2 regions of the Streptomyces sp. NPDC101219 genome follow, and region 2 is predicted to be linked to the other one. Evidence: predicted binding sites of a transcription regulator. Region 2 holds the regulator's gene; the other holds the start of a gene.
What was found. Region 2 encodes HspR, which represses chaperone genes until heat shock. Its sites were predicted from a motif close to TTGAGNNNNNNNNNCTCAA; they were not measured.
Positions count from the first base shown of each region.

Region 1: a site for HspR is predicted at 2,290-2,308, ahead of lon (endopeptidase La). Genes of this name have one in related genera too.

Region 1 covers NZ_JBIWOK010000006.1:241,912-249,067, reverse strand. The annotation lists gene lon (endopeptidase La) at 1-2,267, opposite strand, end outside; gene ACIRPP_RS14135 (spermidine synthase) at 2,391-3,095, shown strand; gene ACIRPP_RS14130 (response regulator transcription factor) at 3,219-3,959, shown strand; gene ACIRPP_RS14125 (HAMP domain-containing sensor histidine kinase) at 3,956-5,068, shown strand; gene ACIRPP_RS14120 (multifunctional oxoglutarate decarboxylase/oxoglutarate dehydrogenase thiamine pyrophosphate-binding subunit/dihydrolipoyllysine-residue succinyltransferase subunit) at 5,360-7,156, shown strand, end outside.
Region 2 covers NZ_JBIWOK010000011.1:1,862-9,017, reverse strand. The annotation lists gene ACIRPP_RS21895 (LuxR C-terminal-related transcriptional regulator) at 1-325, shown strand, start outside; gene ACIRPP_RS21890 (LuxR C-terminal-related transcriptional regulator) at 288-1,325, opposite strand; gene ACIRPP_RS21885 (hypothetical protein) at 1,596-1,775, shown strand; gene ACIRPP_RS21880 (sugar ABC transporter substrate-binding protein) at 1,830-2,951, opposite strand; gene ACIRPP_RS21875 (heat shock protein transcriptional repressor HspR) at 3,257-3,709, opposite strand; gene dnaJ (molecular chaperone DnaJ) at 3,715-4,896, opposite strand; gene grpE (nucleotide exchange factor GrpE) at 4,933-5,610, opposite strand; gene dnaK (molecular chaperone DnaK) at 5,607-7,156, opposite strand, start outside.

The DNA.
Region 1 (7,156 bases), on a different contig from region 2:
TTGGGGATGATCACCGTGGTGATCCCCGCCCGGTGCGCCGCGAGCAGCTTCTGCTTCACCCCGCCGATCGGCAGCACCCGCCCGGTCAGCGAGACCTCGCCGGTCATCGCCACATCGGTGCGGACCAGGCGGCCGGAGAGCAGCGAGGCCAGCGCGGTGGTCATCGTGACGCCCGCGCTCGGGCCGTCCTTGGGCACCGCGCCCGCCGGGAAGTGGATGTGCGCTCCCCGGTCCTTCAGGTCGCCCACCGGCAGCTCCAGCTCGGCGCCGTGGCTGCGCAGGAAGCTCAGGGCGATCTGCGCGGACTCCTTCATCACGTCACCCAGCTGGCCGGTCAGGGTCAGCCCGGCGGCGCCCGTCTCGGGGTCGGCCAGGGACGCCTCCACGTAGAGCACGTCGCCGCCCGCGCCGGTCACCGCGAGCCCGGTCGCCACGCCCGGCACGGAGGTGCGGCGCTCGGCCGGGTCCTGGGCGGACTCGGGCACGTGGTGCGGCCGTCCGATCAGACCGCGCAGGTCGTCCTCGGTCACCGTGAAGGGCAGCTCGCGCTCGCCCAGTTCGTGCTGGGCGGCGACCTTGCGCAGCAGCCGGGCGACGGACCGCTCCAGATTCCGCACGCCCGCCTCGCGGGTGTACTCGCCGGCCAGCCTGCGCAGCGCGCCCTCCGCCAGCGTCACCTCGTCGGCGGCCAGTCCGGCGCGCTCCAGCTGACGCGGGAGCAGGTGGTCGCGGGCGATGACGACCTTCTCGTCCTCGGTGTAGCCGTCCAGCCGGACGATCTCCATGCGGTCCGCCAGGGCCTCCGGGATGGCCTCCAGGACGTTGGCGGTGGCGAGGAAGACGACGTCGGACAGGTCCAGTTCGACCTCCAGGTAGTGGTCCCGGAAGGTGTGGTTCTGGGCCGGGTCGAGGACCTCCAGCAGGGCGGCCGAGGGGTCGCCGCGGAAGTCGGAGCCGACCTTGTCGATCTCGTCGAGCAGGACGACCGGGTTCATCGACCCGGCCTCCTTGATGGCCCGCACGATGCGGCCGGGCAGGGCGCCGACGTAGGTGCGCCGGTGGCCGCGGATCTCGGCCTCGTCGCGGACACCGCCGAGGGCGACCCGGACGAACTTGCGGCCCATGGCGTGGGCGACGGACTCGCCGAGGCTGGTCTTGCCGACGCCGGGCGGGCCCACCAGGGCGAGCACGGCGCCGCCGCGGCGCCCGCCGACCACGCCGAGTCCGCGCTCGGCGCGTCGCTTGCGGACCGCCAGGTACTCGGTGATGCGCTCCTTGACGTCCTGCAGGCCCGCGTGCTCGGCGTCGAGCACGGCCTGGGCGCCGCGGATGTCGTAGGCGTCCTCGGTGTGCTCGTTCCACGGCATCTCGAGGACGGTGTCGAGCCAGGTGCGGATCCAGGAGCCCTCGGGCGACTGGTCGGAGGCGCGCTCCAGCTTGTCGACCTCCTTGAGGGCGGCCTCCCGGACCTTCTCGGGCAGGTCGGCGGCCTCGACGCGGGCGCGGTAGTCGTCGGACTCCTCGCCCTCCTGCTCGCCGTTCAGCTCGCGCAGTTCCTTGCGGACGGCCTCCAGCTGGCGGCGCAGCAGGAACTCCCGCTGCTGCTTGTCGACGCCCTCCTGGACGTCCTTGGCGATGGACTCGGCGACGTCCTGCTCGGCGAGGTGGTCGCGCAGCTGCTGGGTGGCCAGCTTCAGCCGGGCCACCGGGTCGGCGGTCTCCAGCAGGGCCACCTTCTGCTCGGTAGACAGGAACGGGGAGTATCCGGAGTTGTCGGCGAGCGCGGAGACGTCGTCGATGGCCTGGACCCGGTCCACGACCTGCCAGGCGCCGCGCTTGCGCAGCCATGCGGTGGCCAGCGCCTTGTACTCCTTGACCAGCTCGGCCACCTGGCCCGGCAGGGGGTCGGGCACGCTCTCCTCGATGCGGGTGCCCTCCACCCACAGCGCCGCGCCCGGCCCGGTGGTGCCGGCGCCGATGCGGACGCGGTCGCGGCCCCGAATCAGGGCGCCGGGGTCGCCGTCGGCCAGTCGTCCGACCTGCTCGACCGTGCCCAGCACGCCGGTGCCGGCGTAGGTGCCGTCGATGCGCGGAACCAGCAGGACCCGGGGCTTGCCGGGCGCGGACCGGGCGGCGGCCTGGGCGGCCTCGACCGCGGCGCGCACGTCGGTGTCGCTCAGGTCCAGCGGGACCACCATCCCGGGCAGCACGACCTCGTCGTCGAGCGGCAGCACGGGCAGGGCGAGCGGTGTGGACTCAGTAGCCATGATCTCCCCTTCGGCAGTCAAGTTGAGTTCTACCGACTCAATACAGGGGCTCAGCCGAATGTTCCCGGGCACCCGTTCGCTGTGAGCGATCACCGCGGCGGGGGCTCCTGCCAAGATGAACGCATGTCCACCCCGTACGTCATCCCCGAAGTCCTGGACCGCCGTCAGGGCCCGTACGGCGAGGTCGCGCTGCGCCGCCACGGAAACCTGCTCCAGATCATCGCGAACGGCTGCTTCCTGATGGACACCTCCGACGGGCGCTCGGAGCGGCTCCTCGTCGACGCCGCGCTGGAGGCGCTGGACGCGGCCGACGCGGCAGGGGGTCGGGAGCCGCGCCCGGGGCCGCGCGTCCTGATCGGCGGACTGGGCGTGGGCTTCTCGCTCGCCCACGCCGCCACCCAGGAACGGTGGGGAAGGATCACGGTGGTGGAGCGCGAACCGGCCATCATCGACTGGCACCGCGACGGCCCGCTGGCCCCGCTGTCCGCCGAGGCCCTCGCCGACCCGCGCACGGAGATCGTCGAGACGGACCTGGTGGCGTACGTCAATGAGACTTCGGACACGTTCGACGCGCTCTGCCTCGACATCGACAACGGCCCCGACTGGACGGTCACCGAGGACAACGAGGGCCTCTACACGCCCACCGGACTCGCGGCGTGCGCACGGGTGTTGAGGCCGGACGGGGTGCTGGCGGTGTGGTCGGCCAAGCCGTCTCCGGAATTCGAGGGAACCTTGCGGAATGCCGGGTTCCGGCAGGTGCGTACCGAAGAGATCCCCGTTGCCCGGGGCGTTCCCGACGTCGTGCATCTCGCCGTCCGCCCTGGATAGCAAAGGCGCCGTGACTCCCCGTACGCTGCTGCCCTGACGCGGATCTTTCCGCGTCGATCGCACTCATGGGCAGAGCACGGATCACCCCACGGATTCCGGAAAAGCACACTTCAGGGGCGGGCGATGGAGCAGACACACACCTCCCACAACGGCACGGCGACGACGGCCCCCGGCGCGCAGCGCCGGGTTCTGGTGGTCGAGGACGACGCGACGATCGTGGACGCCATCGCGACCCGCCTGCGCGCCGAGGGATTTCTGGTGCAAACGGCGGGCGACGGCCCGTCCGCCGTGGACACGGCCGAGGCGTGGCAGCCCGACCTGCTGATCCTCGACATCATGCTGCCGGGCTTCGACGGGCTGGAGGTCTGCCGGCGCGTCCAGGCCCAGCGGCCGGTGCCGGTGCTGATGCTCACCGCGCGGGACGACGAGACGGACATGCTGGTCGGGCTCGGCGTCGGCGCCGACGACTACATGACCAAGCCGTTCTCCATGCGGGAGCTGGCGGCCCGGGTGCACGTCCTGCTGCGCCGCATGGAGCGGGCGGCCCTGGCGGCCACCACCCCGCGCAGCGGCATCCTGCGGCTGGGCGAGCTGGAGATCGACCATGCGCAGCGCAGGGTGCGGGTGCGCAGCGAGGACGTCCACCTCACGCCCACCGAGTTCGACCTCCTGGTGTGCCTGGCGAACACCCCGCGCGCGGTGCTCTCCCGCGAGCAGCTGCTCGCGGAGGTCTGGGACTGGGCGGACGCCTCCGGCACCCGGACCGTGGACAGCCACATCAAGGCGCTGCGCCGCAAGATCGGCGCCGAGCGCATCCGTACCGTGCACGGCGTCGGGTACGCCCTGGAGACGCCGACGCCATGAGCGGCGGGCCGGCCGGACGCAGAGGTCCCGGGGACCCCGAGCCCTGGGGCGGTGTACGCCCGTTCTCGATCAAGACGAAGCTGGGCGCGCTGGTCGTCGTCTCCGTGCTGATCACCACCGGTCTGTCGGTGATCGCGGTGCACACCAAGACGGAGCTGCGCTTCATCACCGTCTTCTCGATGATCGCCACCCTGCTCATCACGCAGTTCGTCGCCCATTCGCTCACCGCGCCGCTGGACGACATGAACGCGGTGGCCCGGTCCATCTCGCACGGCGACTACACCCGCAGGGTGCGGGAGAACCGCCGGGACGAGCTGGGCGACCTGGCCCAGACGATCAACGCCATGGCCGACGAGCTGGAGGCCCAGGACCTCCAGCGCAAGGAGTTGGTGGCCAACGTCTCGCACGAGCTGCGCACGCCCATCGCGGGACTGCGCGCGGTGCTGGAGAACATCGTCGACGGCCTCACGGAGGCCGACCCGGAGACCATGCGCACCGCGCTGAAGCAGACCGAGCGCCTGGGCCGGCTGGTGGAGACGCTGCTCGACCTGTCCCGGCTGGACAACGGCGTCGTCCCGCTGCGCAAGCGGCGCTTCGAGGTGTGGCCGTACCTGTCGGGCGTGCTGAAGGAGGCCAACATGGTCGCCTCCGCGCGGGCGGGCATGGCCACCGGTTCCGGCAGCCACACCAGGACGGACGTCCACCTGCACCTCGACGTGTCCCCGCCGGAGCTGACCGCGCACGCCGACCCGGAGCGCATCCACCAGGTGGTGGCCAACCTGATCGACAACGCGGTCAAGCACAGCCCGCCGCACGGCCGGGTGACGGTCAAGGCGCGGCGCGGCCGGGGGGCCGAGTCCCTGGAGCTGGAGGTACTGGACGAGGGGCCGGGCATTCCGCGCACCGAATGGCACCGCGTCTTCGAGCGGTTCAACCGCGGCAGCGTCAACCGGCCGCACGGTCCGGGCAGCGACGGCGGCACCGGTCTGGGCCTGGCGATCGCGCGCTGGGCGGTCGATCTGCACGGTGGCCGCATCGGTGTGGCCGAATCCGAGCGGGGTTGCCGAATTCTTGTCACTCTTCCGGGAGCCCCCGCCGTACAAGGTTGACGTAGGGTTCGAATGAGAGTCTCAAGATCCGCCCGTGTTCGCGCTGACGGACACGTGTGAGCAGGCAGAAGCCCGCGCGAGCTGCGCGCCGGGCCGGGGTCGACCTGTCCCCGACCAGGGGCGATGAAGAGGAACCACGCTTGTTTCCCGCCATTTCCCGCGGCGAAACACGCTTCAAGATGTGACTTCCATGACGTTGCCCGGGCCCGACCTGACCTTCTCGCGTTCAGGGGCGTAGCCTTGATTCCCGCTGTCCATCATCTTGTGAAGCGGAAGAGGGCGGTTGACGCCGTGTCGCCACAGTCCCCCAGTAACTCGAGCATCTCGACCGACACCGACCAAGCGGGGAAGAACCCTGCGGCGGCCTTCGGTGCCAACGAGTGGCTCGTCGACGAGATCTATCAGCAGTACCTCCAGGACCCGAACTCGGTGGACCGAGCCTGGTGGGACTTCTTCGCGGACTACAAGCCGGGCGCGCCCGCGACCTCGGCCCCGGTGAGCTCCACGGCCGCGCCGACCTCGGGCACGAACGCGTCCGGGACGGCCGCCCCGGCCCGGCCCGCCGCGCAGGCCCCCGCCGCGAAGCCCGCCGCCGCCCCGGCCCAGCCGGCCCCCGCCAAGGCCCCGGCCCAGGCCGCCGCCCCGGCGAAGGCCGCCGCTCCCGCCGCGAAGCCCGCGCCCGCCCCGGCCAAGCCGGCGGCCGCCGCCGGCAGGACCAAGGACGGCAAGGACGCCGAGGCGAAGAAGGAGGGCCCCGAGCAGGTCACCCTGCGCGGTCCGTCCGCCGCCGTGGCCAAGAACATGGACGCCTCGCTGGAGCTGCCCACGGCCACGTCCGTGCGCGCGCTGCCGGTGAAGCTGCTGTTCGACAACCGCATCGTCATCAACAACCACCTCAAGCGCGCCCGCGGCGGGAAGATCTCCTTCACGCACCTCATCGGCTACGCCATGGTGCAGGCGATCAAGGCCATGCCGTCGATGAACTACTCGTTCGCGCGAGTGGACGGCAAGCCGACCCTGGTGAAGCCGGAGCACATCAACCTCGGTCTCGCCATCGACCTGGTGAAGCCCAACGGCGACCGCCAGCTCGTCGTCGCGGCGATCAAGAAGGCCGAGACCATGAACTTCTTCGAGTTCTGGCAGGCCTACGAGGACATCGTCCGACGTGCCCGTGACAACAAGCTCACGATGGACGACTTCACCGGCGTCACGGTCTCGCTGACCAACCCCGGCGGCCTCGGCACCGTCCACTCCGTGCCGCGCCTGATGCCCGGCCAGTCGGTGATCCTCGGCGTCGGCTCGATGGACTACCCGGCGGAGTTCCAGGGCACCAGCCAGGACACCCTGAACAAGCTCGGCATCTCGAAGGTCATGACGCTCACGTCGACCTACGACCACCGGGTGATCCAGGGCGCCGCCTCCGGCGAGTTCCTGCGCACCGTGGCCAACCTGCTGCTCGGCGAGAACGGCTTCTACGACGAGATCTTCGAGGCGCTGCGCATCCCCTACGAGCCGGTCCGCTGGCTCAAGGACATCGACGCCTCGCACGACGACGACGTCACCAAGGCGGCCCGGGTCTTCGAGCTGATCCACTCCTACCGGGTCCGCGGCCATGTCATGGCCGACACCGACCCGCTGGAGTACCGCCAGCGCAAGCACCCCGACCTGGACATCACCGAGCACGGGCTCACCCTGTGGGACCTGGAGCGCGAGTTCGCGGTCGGCGGTTTCGCCGGCAAGACCCTGATGAAGCTGCGCGACATCCTCGGCGTGCTGCGCGACTCGTACTGCCGCACCACCGGCGTCGAGTTCATGCACATCCAGGACCCCAAGCAGCGCAAGTGGATCCAGGACCGCATCGAGCGCTCGCACACCAAGCCGGAGCGCGAGGAGCAGCTGCGCATCCTGCGCCGCCTGAACGCGGCCGAGGCGTTCGAGACGTTCCTGCAGACCAAGTACGTCGGCCAGAAGCGCTTCAGCCTGGAGGGCGGCGAGTCCGTCATCCCGCTGCTGGACGCGGTGCTGGACTCGGCGGCCGAGTCCCGGCTGGACGAGGTCGTCATCGGCATGGCCCACCGCGGCCGGCTC
Region 2 (7,156 bases):
CCTGGCCCTGGAGATCCGCCACCCGGCGATCGTGGAGTACTTGGGCACCGTCTTCGAGCGCCTGTGGCGGCTGGCCAGCCCGATGCACCCGCGGGCGGGCGCGGTCGAGCAGCCCGCACGCAACGGCGTCACCCCCCGCCAGCGCGCCATCGCCGAACTCCTCACCGAGGGCCACACCGACGCCGTCATCGCCGAACGCCTCGGCATGAACATCCGTACCGCCCGCGTCCACATCGCCAAGCTGGCCGCCACCCTGGGCAGCAGCAGCCGGGCGCAGCTCGGCTATCTCATCGCACGCTCGGGGATCCTCGACCCGGAACCGTGAGCGGGGCCGCCGGTCGGGGCCGGGGGCCGTCCAGGCCGGCCTGGGCGATGCGGACACCCAACTGCGTGCGGCTGGCCGCGCCCAGGGTCTCGGAGAGCCGGGCGATGTGCGCGCGGCAGGTGCGCACGCTGATGCCGAGGCGCTCGGCGATGACCGCGTCCTGGTGGCCCTCCGCCAGCAGCGCCGCGATGGACTGCTCGCGGTGCGAGATGCCCTCGATGCCGGTGTCGGGCAGCGGGGCCGTCAACGGGATGGCCAGCCGCCACAGGCGCTCGAAGACCGTGCCCAGGTACTCCACCAGCGCCGGGTGCCGCAGCTCCAGCGCCATCGTGCGCTCGGAGTTGGCGGGGATGAAGGCGACCGTGCGGTCGAAGAGGATCAGCCGCTCGATCACCTCGTCGAGCGTGCGTGCCTCGACCGCGTCGCCCATCAGCTCCAGGTAGGAGAGCAACCCGTGGCCGTGCCGCGCCACATGCGTGTACAGGTCCCGCATGCGCACGCCGCGGCCCCGCAGCGCCATCGCCCGGTGCATGCCCTCCGACAGCTCCGCCTCCCGCCGGATGCCGCCGGGCTGCACGGTCAGCACCTCGGCGGTGCACGCCTGCGTCGCCTCGTCCATCGCGGCCTGGATGCGGGCCAGTCCGTCCAGCACCCGGATCGCCGGGCCCTCCGCCGACACCGCCGGCGGCACGTGGCGGCCCAGACCGGCGTACCACTCGAACGCCTCCACGGCCGCCCCGACCCGGCGCTGGCTCTCACTGACCTCGTCGTACATGCCGCGCAGCAGCCGGGTCATGACCTCCTGCGGGGAGGTCGGCACCAGCCAGTCCATGTCGTCCGGATCGGGGTGCAGCAGGGCCAGTTCCAGCAGGCACGGCACGGGCTCCGCGTCCCGGCGCGGCACCCGTCCGCGGCGCACGGCGCGGGAGTAGACGCGGTCCCCGGCCTCGCACAGCCGGTCAGCACCGTGCGGATGCCCGTCCGTCCCGTGCCCGGCCATCGCCCGTCCCACCCCCGGTTGCGCCGCATTCCGAAGCGCAACTATGCGCGGACGGAACGTGATCCGCAACACGACTCCCGCACGCGCCGGTCACGAGAAGTCCCCATCCGTCCCGGTATTCCCCCTCTCAGGTATGACGTGCCGCAACAAGATGAGGGTGGTGACGGCGCACGGCCGGTGCCAAGGTCGGTGCACCGGGGGAAACCGCCCCGGGACCGCCGCGCCGGCGGTCCCGGGAGCGACGCGTGACGGGGGAAGGTGCGCACCACTGTGACCAGGTGGGAAAGCGAACAGCCGGGCACCCGGGCGGCGTCGGCCGCTCCGCCGCCCGAGGTGCACGGCACGGAACGCGTCGTGTCCGCTCCCGGTCCGGGTCTGTTCACGGACCGGGAGCGGGAGTGGCTCAGGCTGCTGGGCGAGGAGTGTCCGCCCGATTCCCCCGCTCCTTGAACGCGCGGCTCCGGCCGTCCCCCCGGCCGGGGCCGCGCCTTCCCGCGCGGGGGTCTACTTCAGACCGATCGCGCTGCACGCCGCCTTGTACTTGGCGGTGCAGATGTCCGACTTGGTGTAGATGCCGTCGGCGATGACGGTGTCCTCGATGTTGTCCTGCGTCAGCGCCACCACGGGCACGAGCTGGGCCGGGATGTTCTTGTCCGTGGGGCTGTCCACCCGCTCCCGGGTCAGCGCGTCGAACTGGATGGACCGGCCCTGGACCTTCGCCACCGCCATCTCGGCGGCGCTCTCCGCCTCTTCGGGGTAGGACTTGTACACGCTCATGTACTGCTCGCCGCTGATGATGCGCTGCACGGCCGCGAGTTCGGCGTCCTGGCCGGTGATCGGGGGCATGTCGGTCACCCCGGCGGTCTGCAGGGCCTTGATGATGCCGCCGGCCATGCCGTCGTTGGCGGAGTAGACCGCGGCGATGTCGTCCTTGCCGATGGCGTTGATCGCCTCGGTCATGTTGGCCTCGGCGTTCTCCGGCTTCCAGTCCTTGGTGTCGTAGGACTTGGCGATGGTCACCTTGCCCTTGAGCTCGGACAGCGCGCCCGCCTTGAACTGCTTGGCGTTGGGGTCCGTCGACGAGCCGTTCATCATCACGATCTTGTCGGTGAGGTCGCCCTTCTCACCGAGCGACTCCAGCAGCGAGCGTCCCTGCACCTCGCCGACCAGCTCGTTGTCGAAGGAGATGTACGCGTCGATCGGGCCCTCGGCCAGCCGGTCGTAGGCGATGACCGGGATGCCCGCGTCCTTGGCCCGCTTCACCCCGTCGGCGATCGCCTTCGAGTCGACCGCGTCGAGCACGATGACGTCGACCTTGTCGTCGATCATCCGCTGCATCTGCCCGGCCTGCTTGTCCGCGCTCGCGTCCGCGTTGGCGTAGTCGACCTTGCCCTTGCCGTTGGTGAGCGAGTCCACCTTCTTCTTGAAGATGGGGTAGTCGAACTGCTCGTAGCGGGTGTTGGACTTCTCCGGGAGCAGCAGGCCGACCCTGATGTCGTTGCCCTTGGCCGGACTCGCGTCGTCGCTGCTTCCCGTCGCGTCGAGCATGCCGCAGCCGGCGAGCACGACGGACAACGAGGTGACAGCCACGACGGATATGGCATTGCGACGCATGCGACAGCTCACTTCGGGGTGCGTTCGGGACGTGGGCACAACTTTGCGACCCTTGTGACTGAAAGCCAACGCTTCAGCCACCACTGGAGTCAAGTGGAACCACTTAACGAGATGGACACATCACGGTCCGCTGAACTCGTGAGGGCCTCGCGAAGGGGGCATGGAGGTTCTCCGGACGTCCCTGCATGCGTCCCGCACAGCCGTGAGCGGAATGCGCGTGGGCGGTCGAGGAAGCGCCACAGCACCCTTCACACGCGCGGGAGCCCGGAGGCAGGTGAACCTCCGGGCTCCACGCGTGTCTTCACCGGCCGCCGGTGTCAGTCGGCCTGCTGCTGCCGCTTCGGCCGCCACACCACCAGCGCGCTGGTCTGCTGGACCTCCTGGTAGGGCACCAGGTCACGCCGGTAGGAGGCGTGCACGGCGGCCTCGCGCTGACGCATCGCCGCGGCGGCCCCGTCCACGGCGTCCTCCAGCTCGGCCACCCGGGCCTGGAGGGCGGCGACCTGGTTCTCCAGTTCGATGATGCGCTTGATACCGGCCAGGTTGATGCCCTCGGTCTGCGACAACTGCTGCACCTGACGGAGCAGTTCGATGTCGCGGGCCGAGTAGCGCCGGCCCCGGCCGGCCGTGCGGTCCGGGGACACCAGCCCCAGACGGTCGTACTGACGCAGGGTCTGCGGGTGCAGACCGGAGAGCTGGGCCGCCACCGAGATGACGTAGACCGGAGTGTCCTGGGTCAGTTCATACGGGTTGCGTCGACGGCCGTCCATCTGTATCAAGCTCCCTTCGCGGCCTGGAACAGATCCGCCCGCGGATCCTCGTCCGCGGTCGCCTCGCGATACGCCTCCAGCGCGTCGCGAGCCTTCCCCGACAGGTCCCCCGGAACACTCACCTCGACGGTGACCAGCAGATCACCGCGGGTGCCGTCCTTGCGGACCGCGCCCTTGCCCCGCGCCCGCATGGTGCGGCCGTTGGGCGTGCCCGGCGGCAGCTTCAGCGTGACCGGAGGGCCTCCCAGGGTCGGGACCCGGATCTCGCCGCCGAGCGCCGCCTCCGGATAGGTGACCGGCACGGTGACGGTGAGGTTGTCGCCCTTGCGCCCGAACACCGGGTGGGTGCCGACGTGCACGACGACGTACAGGTCACCCGCGGGACCACCGCGCTCGCCCGGGGCGCCCTTGCCGCGCAGCCGGATGCGCTGCCCGTCGCTGACGCCCGCGGGAATGCGCACCTGCATGGTCCGCGAGGACTTGGCCCGGCCGCTGCCCTTGCAGACGTCGCAGGCGTGCTCCGCGATCAGCCCGCGGCCCTTGCAGTCGGGGCACGGGTCGGTCAGGGAGAAGCCGCCCCCGCTGCCCCGCGCGACCTGCCCGGTACCGACGCAGGTCGGGCACACGCGCGGTGTGCCGTTCTTGTCGCCGGTGCCGGAACAGGCCTTGCAGGGCTGCTGCGAGGACATGCGCAGCGGGACCGTCGCGCCCTCGATCGCCTCGGTGAAGCTGAGGGTGACCTCGGACTCGATGTCCTGCCCGCGCCGCGGCTGGGTGCGCGTGGTGCCCGCGCCGCCCCGGTTGAACAGGCCCCCGAAGACGTCACCGAGGCCGCCGCCGAAGCCGCCGGCCCCGGCCTGGCCGCCGCCCTGGGCGCCCCCGAAGAGGTCGCCCAGGTCGAAGTTGAAGGAGCCGCCGCCCGCCCCGGGGCCGGGACGGAACCCGCCGCTGCCGAACAGCGCGCGGGCCTCGTCGTACTCCTTGCGCTTCTTGGGGTCGCCGAGGATGTCGTTCGCCTCGGAGATCTCCTTGAAGCGCTCCTCCGCCTTGGCGTTGCCCTTGTTGGCGTCCGGGTGGAACTCGCGGGCGAGCTTCCGGTACGCCTTCTTGATCTCGGCCTCGGTGGCGTCCTTGGGGACGCCGAGGACCTTGTAGTAGTCCTTCTCGATGAAGTCCTTCGTGCTCATCCCCGACGTCCCTCCTTCCGCGTGTCCTTCGCGACGTCAGCCCTCCTCCGGGCCACCGGTCTCCTTGTCGTCCTCCGCCTCGGCCTGCTGCTCCTCGGCCTGCTTGGCCGGCTGCGCGCCCGGCTGGGGCTCGGCGACGGCCACCCGCGCGGGGCGGATGGTGCGCTCGCCGATGCGATACCCGGGCTGCAGGATCGCCACGCACGTCGTCTCGGTGACGTCCGGGGCGTAGGAGTGCATCAGGGCCTCGTGGATCGTCGGGTCGAAGGGCTCGCCCTCCTTGCCGAACTGCTGCAGGCCCATCTTCGCGAGCGTGCCCTCCAGCGATTCGGCGACGGACTTGAACCCGCCGACCAGTTCGCCGTGGTCCCGCGCGCGGCCGATGTCGTCGACCACGGGCAGCAGTTCGCCGAGGATGTTGGCGACCGCCGCCTCCTTCACGGCGACCCGGTCCCGCTCCACGCGGCGACGGTAGTTCTGGTACTCGGCCTGGAGGCGCTGGAGGTCCGCGGTGCGCTCGTTGAGCGCGGTGCGCACCTGGTCCAGCTGGGCCACCAGGCCCGCGTTCTGACCCGCGTCCCCGACCTCGGCCGCCCCCTCCTCGGTGGAGGAGGGAGTGGCGGCGGCCGTCGGCTCGGTGTCGTCGGAAGAGGCGGGAACGTCGGGCTGCTGCGGCTGCTGCTGCTCGTCGAAGCCCGGAGTCTCTTCCGTCACGCCGCACCGTCCTTGCGTTCGTCGTCCACGATCTCGGCATCGACCACATCGTCGTCCGCCTTGGCGTCACCGGCATCCGGACCGGCTCCGGCGGAGGCACCGGCGGCCTGCGCGCCCTGGGCGTCGGCGTACATGGCCTGGCCCAGCTTCTGGGAGACGGCCGCGACCTTCTCGGTGGCGGTACGGATCTCGGCGGTGTCGTCGCCCTTGAGCTTCTCCTTCAGCTCGGCGACGGCGGACTCGACCTCGGTCTTGATCTCGCCGGGCACCTTGTCCGCGTTGTCGGCCAGGAACTTCTCCGTCTGGTAGACGAGCTGCTCGCCCTGGTTGCGGGACTCGGCGGCCTCGCGGCGGGCGTGGTCCTCCTCCGCGTACTTCTCGGCCTCCTGGCGCATCCGGTCGACCTCGTCCTTCGGCAGCGAGGAGCCGCCGGTGACGGTCATCTTCTGCTCCTTGCCGGTGCCGAGGTCCTTCGCCGTGACGTGCATGATGCCGTTGGCGTCGATGTCGAAGGAGACCTCGATCTGCGGGACGCCACGGGGCGCCGGCGGCAGACCGGTCAGCTCGAACATGCCCAGCTTCTTGTTGTACGCGGCGATCTCGCGCTCGCCCTGGTAGACCTGGATCTGCACGGACGGCTGGTTGTCCTCGGCCGTCGTGAAGATCTCGGAGCGCTTGGTCGGGATCGTGGTGTTGCGCTCGATCAGCTTGGTCATGATGCCGCCCTTGGTCTCGATACCGAGGGACAGCGGGGTGACGTCGAGCAGCAGGACGTCCTTGACCTCGCCCTTGAGCACACCGGCCTGGAGCGCGGCACCGATCGAGACGACCTCGTCCGGGTTCACACCCTTGTTGGCCTCCTTGCCGCCGGTCATCTCCTTGACGAGCTCGGCGACGGCGGGCATACGGGTGGAGCCACCGACGAGAACGACGTGGTCGATCTCGCTGAGCTGGATGCCGGCGTCCTTGACGACGTTGTTGAACGGCGTCTTGCAGCGCTCCAGCAGGTCCGCGGTCAGCTGCTGGAACTGCGCGCGGGTGAGCTTCTCGTCGAGGTGCAGGGGACCCTCGGCGGACGCGGTGATGTACGGCAGGTTGATCGTGGTCTCGGTCGACGAGGACAGCTCGATCTTGGCCTTCTCGGCGGCCTCACGCAGGCGCTGCAGCGCCATCTTGTCCTTGGACAGGTCCACGCCGTGGCCGGACTGGAACTGCTTCACCAGGTAGTCGACGACGCGCTGGTCCCAGTCGTCACCACCGAGGTGGTTGTCGCCGTTCGTCGCCTTGACCTCGACGACGCCGTCACCGATCTCCAGCAGGGAGACGTCGAACGTACCGCCACCGAGGTCGAAGACCAGGATGACCTGCTCGTCCTTGTCCAGGCCGTAGGCCAGGGCGGCGGCCGTCGGCTCGTTGACGATCCGCAGCACGTTGAGACCGGCGATCTCACCGGCCTCCTTGGTGGCCTGGCGCTCGGCGTCGTTGAAGTACGCCGGGACGGTGATGACCGCGTCGGTCACCTTCTCGCCCAGGTACGCCTCGGCGT